2 regions of the Cupriavidus sp. GW823-FHT07B10 genome follow, and region 2 is predicted to be linked to the other one. Evidence: predicted binding sites of a transcription regulator. Region 2 holds the regulator's gene; the other holds the start of a gene.

Region 1 (6,014 bases), on a different contig from region 2:
CGCCCGGCGGGCCGGGCCGACATCAACGCCAATGCCATCCGGCTGACCGTGGACGTGGCCCAGCCGGTGGTGTTCGACGCCTCGCAGCTGCAGCAGGTGCTGGGCAACCTGCTGGACAACGCCTGGCGCTACTGCAGCCGGCTGCCGGGATCGATCCGGCTGCTGGCGCATGCGCTGGACCAGCACCATGCCGAGCTGATCGTCTGGAACGACGGCGCCGAAGTCGCGCGCGAGCACCAGCGCAGCCTGTTCGAACCGTTCTTCACCAGCAACGCCCAGGGCACCGGGCTGGGCCTGTTCATGGCGCGCGAGCTGTGCGGCGCCAATGACGCCCAGGTGCGCTACGGCGCCATCGCCTTGCCGGCGCTGTTGGAGCGCACTGGCATGCTGGCCGCCGCCGCGCGCGATACACTGCCGGCCAAGGCTTTCGTGCTGACGCTGCGCATCGAGAGTGCCGATGCGGCCGCCGCCTGACCTGTCCCAACCCAGCCACCACCCCATGCCACCCCGAATGTCCCGAGCGCCCGATCCCATCCTGGTCATCGACGACGAGGCCGACCTGCGCGAGCTGCTGGACATCTCGATCCGCCGCATGGGCCATGACGTGGTGCTGGCCGGCTCGCTCGCCGAGGCGCGCGAGAAGCTGGCGCAGCGCCGCTACAGCCTGGTGCTGACCGACATGCGCCTGGGCGACGGCCTGGGCATCGAGATCGTGCGCCAGCTGTCGGCCGCGCCGGAACGCATCCCGGTGGCGGTCATCACCGCCTACGGCAGCGCCGACAACGCCGTGGAAGCACTCAAGGCCGGCGCCTTCGACTACATCGCCAAGCCGGTATCGCTGGAGCAGCTGCGCAGCCTGGTGCTGAACGCGCTGGGCCGCCAGCAACGCGACAGCACCGATGCCGAAGCCGCCGCGGCCGAGCAGGCCGCCGACCGCGCCGCCGCCCTGCTGCCCGGCCATTCCGCCGCCATGCTGGAGGTGCGCCGTTCGCTGTCGCGGCTGGCGCGCAGCATGGCGCCGGTGGTGATCAGCGGCGAATCCGGCAGCGGCAAGGAGCGCGCCGCGCGCGCCATCCACGCGACCAGCGGCCGGGCCGCGCATCCGTTTATCGCCGTCAACTGCGGCGCCATCCCCGAGAACCTGATGGAGTCCGAGTTCTTCGGCCATGTCAAAGGCGCCTTCACCGGTGCCGACGGGGAGCGCGGCGGCTTCTTCCAGGCCGCCAACGGCGGCACGCTGCTGCTCGACGAGGTGGCCGACCTGCCGCTGCCGATGCAGGTCAAGCTGCTGCGCGCGCTGCAGGAGCGCCGCGTGCGCAAGATCGGCGCCAGCCGCGAAGACGCCGTCGACGTGCGCGTGATGTGCGCCAGCCACAAGGACCTGGCGGCGATGGTGTCGGCCGGGCAGTTCCGGCAGGACTTGTACTACCGCCTGAACGTGCTGGCGCTGCGCATGCCCACGCTGCGCGAGCGCGGTGAAGACATCCCGGTGCTGGCGCGCGCCATCCTGGACCACCTGGCGGTGCGCTACGGCGACCCGCGCCCCAAGCGGCTGTCGCCGGCGGCGCTGCAACGGCTGGTGGCCTATCCGTTCCCCGGCAACGTGCGCGAGCTGGAGAACCTGCTGGAGCGCGCCTACGCCTTTGCCGAGAGCGAAGAGATCGAGCTGGCCGACCTGGGCCCGCTGGACGCCGGCGCCGAGCGCGCCGGGCTGATGCATGCCCCCGCGCCGGCGATGGCGCCCACCAACTATTCCGCCCCCTGGGGCGCCGCAGGCATGTGGGCGCCGGTGCCGCCGGCCGCCGCTCCCGCGCCGGCCCCGGCAGAGCCGCCGCCCGTGGTGCCCGCCCCGGCCAGCGCGCCCGAACCCGAGCCCGCCGGCGATCCCGCCGAACGCGCCTGCCGCGGCATCGTCTTCCCGATCGACCTGCAAGCCAGGCTGGAAGCCGTGGAGCGCGAGCTGATCCTGCAGGCGCTGGCGCAGACCAACTTCAACCGCACCGCGGCCGCGCCGCTGCTGGGCCTGAACCTGCGCCAGCTGCGCTACCGTATCCAGCAACTGGGCATCCGCGAGGCCATGGACGCCGCCGAACGCAGCACCGTGGAAGGCGAGGGCACGTCATGAGCAAGCCCGAGCACCGCTATCTGCCAGAGGCCGACGGCTGGGTCCCCGCCGCGCGCCGCGTGCCGTCACCAAACTTTGACGAGCGCCCGGCCGGCATGCCGGTGGACCTGGTGGTGCTGCACAACATCAGCCTGCCGCCCGGCCAGTTCGGCAGCGGCGACATCGAGGCCTTCTTCCAGAACCGGCTCGATCCCAACAAGCACCCGTACTTTGCCACCATCCACCAGGTGCAGGTGTCCGCGCACTTCCTGGTCACGCGCGAGGGGGAACTGGTGCAGTTTGTCCCGTGCACGCAGCGGGCCTGGCACGCCGGACAGTCCGACTTCTTCGGCCGCGCCCGCTGCAACGATTTCTCCATCGGCATCGAGATCGAGGGCTGCGACGACCTGCCGTTCACCCTGGCCCAGTACGACACCGTGGCCGCGCTGGTGCCGGCGCTGCTGGCCGTCTACCCGGTGCGCGCGATTGCTGGGCACAGCGACATCGCCCCGGGGCGCAAGACCGATCCCGGCCCGCATTTCGACTGGGCACGCTTTGCCAGGCAGGCCGGCGTGGCGCCCGGCATGTTGCCCTACCAGTGCCCTGGCGCGGCTGGCCAGGTGACGAATTCTTAACGTCATTCCCCATCCCCGTGCGCCCCGTTCCGGCGCACATGCCCTGCCTCGGGGTGGGGCTATCGCAACCTCGCAACAATCAAAAAAATTTTTGTGAAATGTGCAGTTGCGAACGGTCTGGCGAAAACCCTTGCGAGTATTAGGCTTGCGGGCATGTGGCGCTGCCGCATCGGCGCAACCGCCCCCGAAATAGCGCTTGTCAAGACTGGTCATTCGGATTCGTTTCACTATACTTAGCCCAGTTTCACGCATCACACACTATATCTAGTAGTCAAACCGGGGAGCCGGCCCCAAGGGTGAGTCAGGGATCACGAAGTTCGTGCATCGTCTCGAAACCGCCCGCTAAGGCCAGCGAATCACAAGAGTCCCTGGCGAAATGTTCACGTAAAGGCAGTCTATCCGCCCCCGACCTCACGCCGGGAGGGACGTTCTTTTCGCCGCATTTCGCCAGGGACTCTTTTGTCTCTTATTTCCAGGGTAAAAAAAGGAGTTCTCATGCAAACGGCCCAGAACGAAATCACCACGGGTGGCGCCGCCGCCGGTATTGCACCGACCGCGCAGCAGACCCCCGCCAACGCCGCCAATACGAACTACCCGGATCACAAGATCATTCGACGCAACGGCGCCGTGGTGGCTTTCGAGCCGTCCAAGATCGCCGTTGCCATGACCAAGGCCTTCCTCGCCGTGAACGGCGGGCAGGGCGCCGCGTCCGCGCGTGTGCGCGAGATCGTCGAGCAACTGACTGACAACGTCGTGCGCGCACTGGTGCGCAGCCGCCCCAACGGCGGCGCCATCCATATCGAAGACGTGCAGGACCACGTGGAACTGGCGCTGATGCGCTCGGGCGAGCATGAAGTGGCCCGCGCCTACGTGCTGTACCGCGAGAAGCGCAAGGACGAGCGCGCCCAGGCCAACGCCCAGGCCGTGGCCCGCGTGCAGGAAGGCGGCATCTCGGTCAACGTGACCGATGGCGGCGTCACGCACGTGCTGGACATCGCCGCGCTGCATGACCTGATCGACAACGCCTGCAGCGGCCTTGGCAACGCAGTGAGCGCCGAGCCGATCCTGAAGGAAACCCTGAAGAACCTGTACGAAGGCGTGCCGATGACGCAGGTGTACGACTCCGCCATCCTGGCCGCGCGTACCCTGATTGAAAAGGACCCGAACTACAGCCAGGTTACCGCCCGTATCCTGCTGCACACGATCCGCAAGGAAATCCTGGGTGCCGAAGTGACCCAGGGCGAGATGTCCAGCCGCTACGCCGAGTACTTTCCCAAGTTCATCGCCCGCGGCATCGAAGCCGAGCTGCTCGATGAAAAGCTGGCCACCTTCGACCTGGCCCGCCTGGGCGCCGCGCTGGACGCCGGCCGCGACTTCCAGTTCAACTACCTGGGCCTGCAGACCCTGTACGACCGCTACTTCCTGCATATCGATGAAACCCGCATCGAAATGCCGCAGGCCTTCTTCATGCGCGTGGCCATGGGCCTGGCGCTGAACGAGAAGGACCGCGAAGCGCGCGCCATCGAGTTCTACCAGCTGCTGTCGTCGTTCGACTTCATGTCGTCCACGCCGACGCTGTTCAACTCCGGCACCCGCCGCTCGCAGCTGTCGTCGTGCTACCTGACCACGGTGTCGGACGACCTGGAAGGCATCTACGAAGCGCTGAAGGAAAACGCGCTGCTGTCCAAGTTCGCCGGCGGCCTGGGCAATGACTGGACCAACGTGCGCGCGCTCGGCTCGCACATCAAGGGCACCAACGGCAAGAGCCAGGGCGTGGTCCCGTTCCTGAAGGTGGTGAACGACACCGCCGTGGCCGTGAACCAGGGCGGCAAGCGCAAGGGCGCCGTCTGCGCCTACCTGGAAACGTGGCACCTGGACATCGAAGAGTTCCTGGAACTGCGCAAGAACACCGGCGACGACCGCCGCCGCACCCACGACATGAACACGGCCAACTGGATCCCGGACCTGTTCATGAAGCGCGTGATGGAAGGCGGTGAGTGGACCCTGTTCTCGCCCGCCACCTGCCCGGACCTGCACGACAAGGTCGGCAAGGAATTCGAGAAGGCCTACCTGGGCTATGAAGCCAAGGCCGCCAGCGGCGAACTGAAGCTGTTCAAGAAGCTGCCGGCGCTGCAACTGTGGCGCAAGATGCTGGGCATGCTGTTCGAGACCGGCCACCCGTGGATCACCTTCAAGGATCCTTGCAACATCCGCAGCCCGCAGCAGCACGTCGGCGTCGTCCACAGCTCCAACCTGTGCACGGAAATCACGCTCAACACCAATGAGAGCGAGATCGCCGTCTGCAACCTGGGCTCGGTCAACCTGGTCGCCCACATGGCGAAGCAGGCCGACGGCACCTACGCGCTGGATCACGCCAAGCTGCAGAAGACCGTGCGCACCGCCATGCGCATGCTCGACAACGTGATCGACATCAACTACTACGCCGTGGACAAGGCGCGCAATTCCAACCTGCGCCACCGTCCGGTCGGCATGGGCATCATGGGCTTCCAGGACTGCCTGCACGTGCTGCGCACGCCGTATTCCAGCGATGCCGCAGTGAAGTTCGCCGACACCTCGATGGAAGCCGTGTGCTACTACGCCTACCAGGCCTCCACGGAGCTGGCCGAAGAGCGTGGCCGCTACGAGACCTATGCCGGCTCGCTGTGGGACCGCGGCATCCTACCGCAGGACTCGCTCAAGCTGCTGGCCGAAGAGCGCGGCGGCTACCTGGACGTGGACCTGTCGAGCACGATGGACTGGGACAGCCTGCGCGCCCGCATCAAGCAGCACGGCATGCGCAACTCGAACTGCATCGCGATCGCGCCGACCGCCACGATCTCGAACATCATCGGCGTGTCCGCCTGCATCGAGCCCACGTTCCAGAACCTGTACGTCAAGTCCAACCTGTCGGGCGAGTTCACCGTGGTCAACGACTACCTGGTGCGCGACCTGAAGGAACGCGGCCTGTGGGACGAAGTGATGGTTGCCGACCTGAAGTACTTCGACGGCTCGCTGTCGCGCATCGACCGCATCCCGCAAGACCTGCGCGACATCTACGCCACCGCGTTCGAAGTCGAGCCGACCTGGCTGGTGGAAGCCGCCAGCCGCCGCCAGAAGTGGATCGACCAGGCCCAGTCGCTGAACATCTACATGGCCGGCGCGTCGGGCAAGAAGCTGGACGACACCTACAAGCTGGCATGGGTGCGCGGCCTGAAGACCACGTACTACCTGCGCACGATGGCCGCCACCCACGTGGAAAAGTCCACCGTGTCGCG
Region 2 (6,014 bases):
GGGCGTTGGTTGCCGGCCTTGCAGGTAGCGGATGCTCTCGTAGTAGAGTTCGCCGACCGGATCCAATGACTTGTAGGCGCCGGAACGCCCGAACTGATTCAGGTAATTGATGACGCCGCTGATGTTCTCTGACGCGCTCTCGGGGTTCTGGATGAATACGCCGTCGTCATCCCATTCCCGGCGCAGGTTGCTGGCTTGGTTGAAATTGCTGTCGACGGTGTTCGGCCCCACATACTTCAGGGGCGCCCGCAAGACACCGCCATAACGGGTATTGGCGCTGTCGTTCAGGTAGCCAAACGCGCCAAAGCGGACCTTGTCTGCATTGCGCTGCATTTCGCCAACCGGCTTGTACCCGGTGCGATACAGCTTGCAGAGATCGGTGCGGGACCTCGCTTCGCTTGCATCGCAGACTTGCACCCGTACCAGGTAGGTGCCCTGGCTCCTGTACTTGCCGGGGCTCGAGCAGCTGGCGCCGGACTCGGTGCTGTCCCCAAAGAACACCTTGTTGCCACATGAGGTGATGTACAAGGTCCTGCTGCTGAAGGGCGTGACCGAGGACGCCTTGTCGTAGGTCTTGCGGGGGAAGTAGGAGTTGCTGTTGAAAAAACTCTCCTGCAGCACGGCACGTTGCAGGATGGTCTGTGTGGCGGAGTCGACGACGCGGTCGCCCCCGGTCAGCGCGTAGCGCAGCATATCGATGGCCGAGGCCGTGGCCCAGTTCATGAAGTTGCCGCTGAACTGGCCCGTGCATGTGTGATCGGCCGTGTTGGCGTCGCCGGCAATGACAAAATAGCCATTGCTGGCGCTTCCGCTGTAGTTGTAGCACTTGCGCGGATTGAAGTAGCCAATGTATTCCGTGGTCGGCGAATACGTGCCGGAGCGATAGGCTGACCCCACCGTGGGGAACTCCACCGAGAGCGTCAGCAGCAGGTTGGGATGGATATTCTGGTTGCGGCCGTACAGCGGCGCCTGCGCGAGCTTGACGGTCGCGAGGCTGCTCTGTTCCGTTGCGGCAAGCAGCGGGCCGGCGGGCAGGCTGAGAAGCGCGGCCATTGCCGCGAAAATGAATTTCCGGATCCGGCTCATTTGCCGTGCTCCGCGACAGGCATGGACGTTGCCATTCATTCCCCCTTCCGGTAGTACGACTGCAACATGACCCGGGTCGCCGGGTTAGCGCCAAAGCCGACGGCCGTGACGCGGAAGATGTATGCGCCCTCGCTCGCGCCTGGCGACATGTCGCTGATCGGCTCGATGATGTAGCGCGGCAGGGCGGCAGGCAGCAGCCCGCCTGTCGCGGTCGGGAACCTGCGGCCGGTGAAGGTGCCGTAGGCGGTGGTGCGTGCGTTGGCGCCCGTCTGGCTGAAGTCAACGGCAAGCCAGTTCGGCGTGCCGTCGAGCACCGGGTCGCACAATCCCTGGAAGGGTGAGGCGCCTGTCACGCCCGTATTGCAACCCGCCACGAACGGCAGCACATTCATCGTGGTGCCGGAGAAGATGGCCGACCGGCTGGTTGGGGCGGAAACACCCTGGATGTCGATTTCCGCATCCAGCAAGGCTGCCTCGGCCGCTTGCTGAGCCAGGTCCCGGTCGCGCTGGTTCGATGCCATGCGCTTGCTGCCAATGGCCAGCCGGGCACCGGCGATGGCGATGACGCTGATGATCAGCAGCATCACCAGGGCGGTGATCAGCGCGATGCCACGCGGGTTGGGGTGCGCGGTGCGGGCGTTCATGTCGGCGAGCACGTGGTGCAGGTGGCCATGTTCCGGAGCTGTACGGTGACGGTGTACAGGCGGCGCATGCGCTGCAGTTGCGTGGCCGGCGTGAAGGATGTGTCGTTGCCCGGCGAGCCCGGGAACAGGCGCCCGAACAGGCGGAAGGTTGGCGGATCCTGAGGCGATGCGCTGGCGGTATCGCCCATCAGCACCATGGCAATCTTTATGGCGACGACGTTCTGCCAGGTGGTGGGCAGGGCCAGCACCTCGGTGGCCGACAGGAAGCGGTCCGGGGTCTGGTCGAAATTCGTATCCATGCCGTAAAGCACCTGGAAGACTTCGACGCCTGAGATCAGCGAAACAGCCTGGTACGCCGTGCCGGCCGTGAGGATTTCCTTGTTGGCGGCGTCCCGTGGACGATAGCCGCACATCAGCTGAGGCATGCCGCCGGCATCGTTGCTGACATAGAAGACCGCCATGCCGCGCGCTAGGTCTGCGTCTTCCCAGGCCTGCGGCTCGGCGACGCCATTGCCGGAGCAGTCGATCATGCTGTTGTCCGGGACGGTGCGGTCCTGCTGCGTGCCGGAGCCGAAGAAGCGGACCTGCAGCACATCGCTCTTGTTCACGGCACCCGCTTGGGCCGGACACGCGAGGTTTTGCGCCGGATTGCCGAGATCTTGCGCGGGGGCGCCGCAGCTGTCGAGGCCGCTGATGGTCGGCGACAGGCTCGTGGTGGTGAGCATGACGCCTCCGGGGCTGGGCGCGGGAGGCCCGCTGGCGCCGGGAGAGGCCGCAGCGCTGTTGCCCGCATAGTTGCTCCACGCGGCCTGGCGCACGATCCGAACCACGGTATCCACCGCAAAGCGGCCTTTCTCATCCAGTGCAGTGGTGTCATCGATGCTGTTGTAGTTGGCTCGTCCGGTCAGGTAGAGCGCCGCGGCAGCCATGATCAGGAGCAGGCTCAGCGTCATCGCCACCATCAGCTCCACCAGCGACAGCCCCAGTTGACGATGCCGGCCGGCGTTCAGATACATCCTGGCATTGCGCATGTCAGTTCACCGTACCCTGCGTAGCCACGATGACCATCTGGGGGCGCGTGCCCATATCGGACATGTCGACCCGTGCTGCCACTGTTTTGGCGGCAAGCCGCGAGATCCAGCCGATCTTGATGACAATCGGTGCGTCGTCCGCGCGGCCAGTGGCCGATGGCGTGCATCCCCATGAGAAGCCGGTAGTCTGGTCGTAGGCGACCATGTCCCGGCAAATCACGGCGCGTCCGCCAGGCAGGCCTGTGCTGACACGCTCCCAGAACTCTGCGACATCGAAATCCGCCAGTTGCTGCGCGCACCCGGCCGCCGTGCCCGGGCAGGCGATCGCGTACGGGCTGTTTGCTGCCGTGAGCGCGGGCGGCTGCCCGGTGGCAGTGTCGATGAAGTAGCGGTTCGGGATGATGGCTTCCGCCGCCGCGCCGGTTTGCGAGACGGCCGGATTGGCACGCATGCGCTCGGCCATCTCGGTGGCCAGCTGCATGGCAGTGGTGTCGTAGGAAGCTTGTTGCGTGAAGCGGGATGAATTCAGCAGCAGGCTGGCGACGCCGAGCACGCCAACCGCCAGAACGACAATTGCCACCAATGCTTCGAGCATGGCAAAGCCGGCTGCCCCGCGGCAGCGTTGACCCATTCTGACCCCCGTCAAAAGACGTCCGACTTCGTTAACTTCTTTTTTTGGTCTGCAATCCCGGGCCCTTTTAATATGCGACAGCGGGCCTTGCGGAAATGCAACGGGGATTAAACAACGATTTTGTTACTTTTGCTACCCCTTCCGGGGGGTGGACGCCGCAAACTCATCCAGCACGTCGCGGAATTCCGACACGTCCTCAAAGCTCCGGTACACCGAAGCAAAGCGGATATACGCGATCTTGTCGAGCTTGCGCAATTCGCGCATCACCAGTTCGCCGACCTGGCTGCTGGGGATTTCTTTCTCTCCCAGTGCCAGCAGTTTTTCTTCGATGCGGGTGATGGCTTCGTCGATGGCTTCGGCCGAGACCGGGCGCTTGCGCAGCGCCAGGCGCATGGAATCCTTCAGCTTGGCGCGCGTGTAGTCCACGCGCGAGCCGTTTTTCTTGACGATGGCGGGGAAGAACAGCTCGATCCGCTCATAGGTGGTGAAGCGGCGGTCGCAGGCTTCGCAGCGGCGGCGCCGGCGCACGGCATCGCCGTCTTCCGACATGCGCGTGTCGAGTACCTGGGTATTGGAATGACCGCAAAAGGGGCATTTCATGCCGGACCACCTTCAGTTGAACCCCGTCGCCTTGTCCGTGTTGTCGTTCTGCGGAGGCGGGGCGGGTTGGCGAGGCCCGCAAGCCGGTGCCCGAGGACGCCGGCTTGCGGAGCTGCCGGCCGCTCATGCGGAATCCGCATGGGCGGCCTCGATGCATCAGCCGTAGACCGGGAAACGCTTGGTCAGGGCTGCCGCCTGCTCGCGCACGCTGGCGATATTAGCGGCGTCGTGCGGGTTGTCCAGCACATCGGCAATCAGGTTGCCGACGATGCGGGCTTCTTCTTCCTTGAAGCCGCGCGTGGTCATGGCCGGCGAGCCCAGGCGGATGCCCGAGGTCACGAACGGCTTTTCCGGATCGTTGGGGATGGCGTTCTTGTTGACGGTGATATGCGCCTCGCCCAGGATGCGCTCGGCTTCCTTGCCGGTGATGTTCTTGGCGCGCAGGTCAACCAGCATCACGTGGCTTTCGGTGCGGCCCGAGACGATGCGCAGGCCGCGCGCGATCAGGGTCTCGGCCAGCACGGCGGCGTTCTTCACCACTTGCTGCTGGTATTCCTTGAACTCAGGCGTCAGCGCTTCCTTGAAGGCGACGGCCTTGCCGGCGATCACGTGCATCAGCGGGCCGCCCTGGATGCCGGGGAAGATCGCCGAGTTGATGGCCTTCTCGTGCTCGGCCTTCATCAGGATCACGCCGCCGCGCGGGCCGCGCAGGCTCTTGTGCGTGGTGGTGGTGACGAAGTCGGCGTGCGGCACCGGGTTGGGGTAGACACCCGCGGCGATCAGGCCGGCGTAGTGGGCCATGTCGACCATGAAGTAAGCGCCGATCGACTTGGCAACCTTGCTGATGCGCTCGAAGTCGATGCGCAGCGCGAAGGCCGAGGCGCCGGCGATGATCAGCTTGGGCTTCTTCTCCTGGGCCAGCTTTTCCAGCGCGTCGTAGTCGATGTCTTCCTGGGCGTTCAGGCCGTAGCTGACCACGTTGAACCACTTGCCGCTCATGTTCAGGGCCATGCCGTGGGTCAGGTGGCCGCCTTCGGCCAGGCTCATGCCCATGATGGTGTCGCCCGGCTTGAGCACGGCGAAGTACACGCCCTGGTTGGCCTGCGAGCCCGAGTTGGGTTGCACGTTGGCGGCTTCGGCGCCGAACAGCTGCTTGACGCGGTCAATGGCCAGCTGCTCGACGACGTCGACGTACTCGCAGCCGCCGTAGTAGCGCTTGCCGGGATAGCCCTCGGCGTACTTGTTGGTCAGCTGCGAACCCTGGGCGGCCATCACGGCCGGCGAGGTGTAGTTCTCGGAGGCGATCAGCTCGATGTGGTCTTCCTGGCGCTGGTTCTCCTGCTGGATGGCGGCAAAGACCTCGGGGTCGATCTGGTCGATCGTAAAACGGCTGCGTTCGAACATGGCGAAACTCGTCTGAAAAATAGGGAATCCGATTCACGCATCGGGGGTAGGGCGCGCGGGGAAGGCTAGCGGCGACCAGCACCGGCGGCTTCTAACCGTCGGTGCAGGGCGCACCCTGCTTCCCATTCGCTGCCCAGGCGAGCGGCAGGCGCAAGCAACTTCACGCCTAGGCGTGCTGAACGTTACGCGAACGCGCAATGAACGTCACGCCAGAGAACTTGCGCTTCCTCGTGGTAGTGCCCACTGACTTCGCCAGTCGCGCAAGATGGAATGGTTGCGCGCAGTGTAGCGCGAGGCGGGCGCCCGCCGCAAGCCGTCGGCCCCGCCAGGCAAGCGCTGGCAAGGGCTGGCCAGCAACTTGCTGTTGCAAAGTCGTCATGCGGGTTTACACGAAACCGCTATCGCTCTCCGTTACAATTGCGGCCATGACAAACTTTGTCTGGACCCTGCGGGTGTACTGGGAAGACACCGACGCGGGCGGCGTAGTGTTCTACGCCAACTACCTGAAGTTCTTCGAGCGCGCCCGCACCGAGTGGCTGCGTGCGCTCGGCATCGAGCAGCAATCACTCGCCGACGAGGCGGGCGTGGTCTTTATCGTCCGCAGCACGGCAGTGGACT

The links. The regulator NrdR, encoded in region 2, represses ribonucleotide reductase genes. The targets are predictions, from matches to a motif close to CACNANATNTNGTG.
Region 1: a site for NrdR is predicted at 2,996-3,009, ahead of AC1Q6V_RS31205 (ribonucleoside-diphosphate reductase subunit alpha). Genes of this name have one in related genera too.

What each region holds. Positions count from the first base shown of each region.
Region 1 is NZ_JBXAGS010000024.1:18,037-24,050, reverse strand. Features, by position in the region: gene AC1Q6V_RS31220 (sensor histidine kinase) at 1-474, shown strand, start outside; gene AC1Q6V_RS31215 (sigma-54-dependent transcriptional regulator) at 500-2,125, shown strand; gene ampD (1,6-anhydro-N-acetylmuramyl-L-alanine amidase AmpD) at 2,122-2,739, shown strand; gene AC1Q6V_RS31205 (ribonucleoside-diphosphate reductase subunit alpha) at 3,235-6,014, shown strand, end outside.
Region 2 is NZ_JBXAGS010000002.1:211,028-217,041, reverse strand. Features, by position in the region: gene AC1Q6V_RS05830 (pilus assembly protein) at 1-1,086, opposite strand, end outside; gene AC1Q6V_RS05825 (pilus assembly PilX family protein) at 1,122-1,730, opposite strand; gene AC1Q6V_RS05820 (PilW family protein) at 1,727-2,761, opposite strand; gene pilV (type IV pilus modification protein PilV) at 2,763-3,392, opposite strand; gene nrdR (transcriptional regulator NrdR) at 3,525-3,992, opposite strand; gene glyA (serine hydroxymethyltransferase) at 4,149-5,396, opposite strand; ZMP/ZTP riboswitch at 5,521-5,666, opposite strand; gene ybgC (tol-pal system-associated acyl-CoA thioesterase) at 5,822-6,014, shown strand, end outside.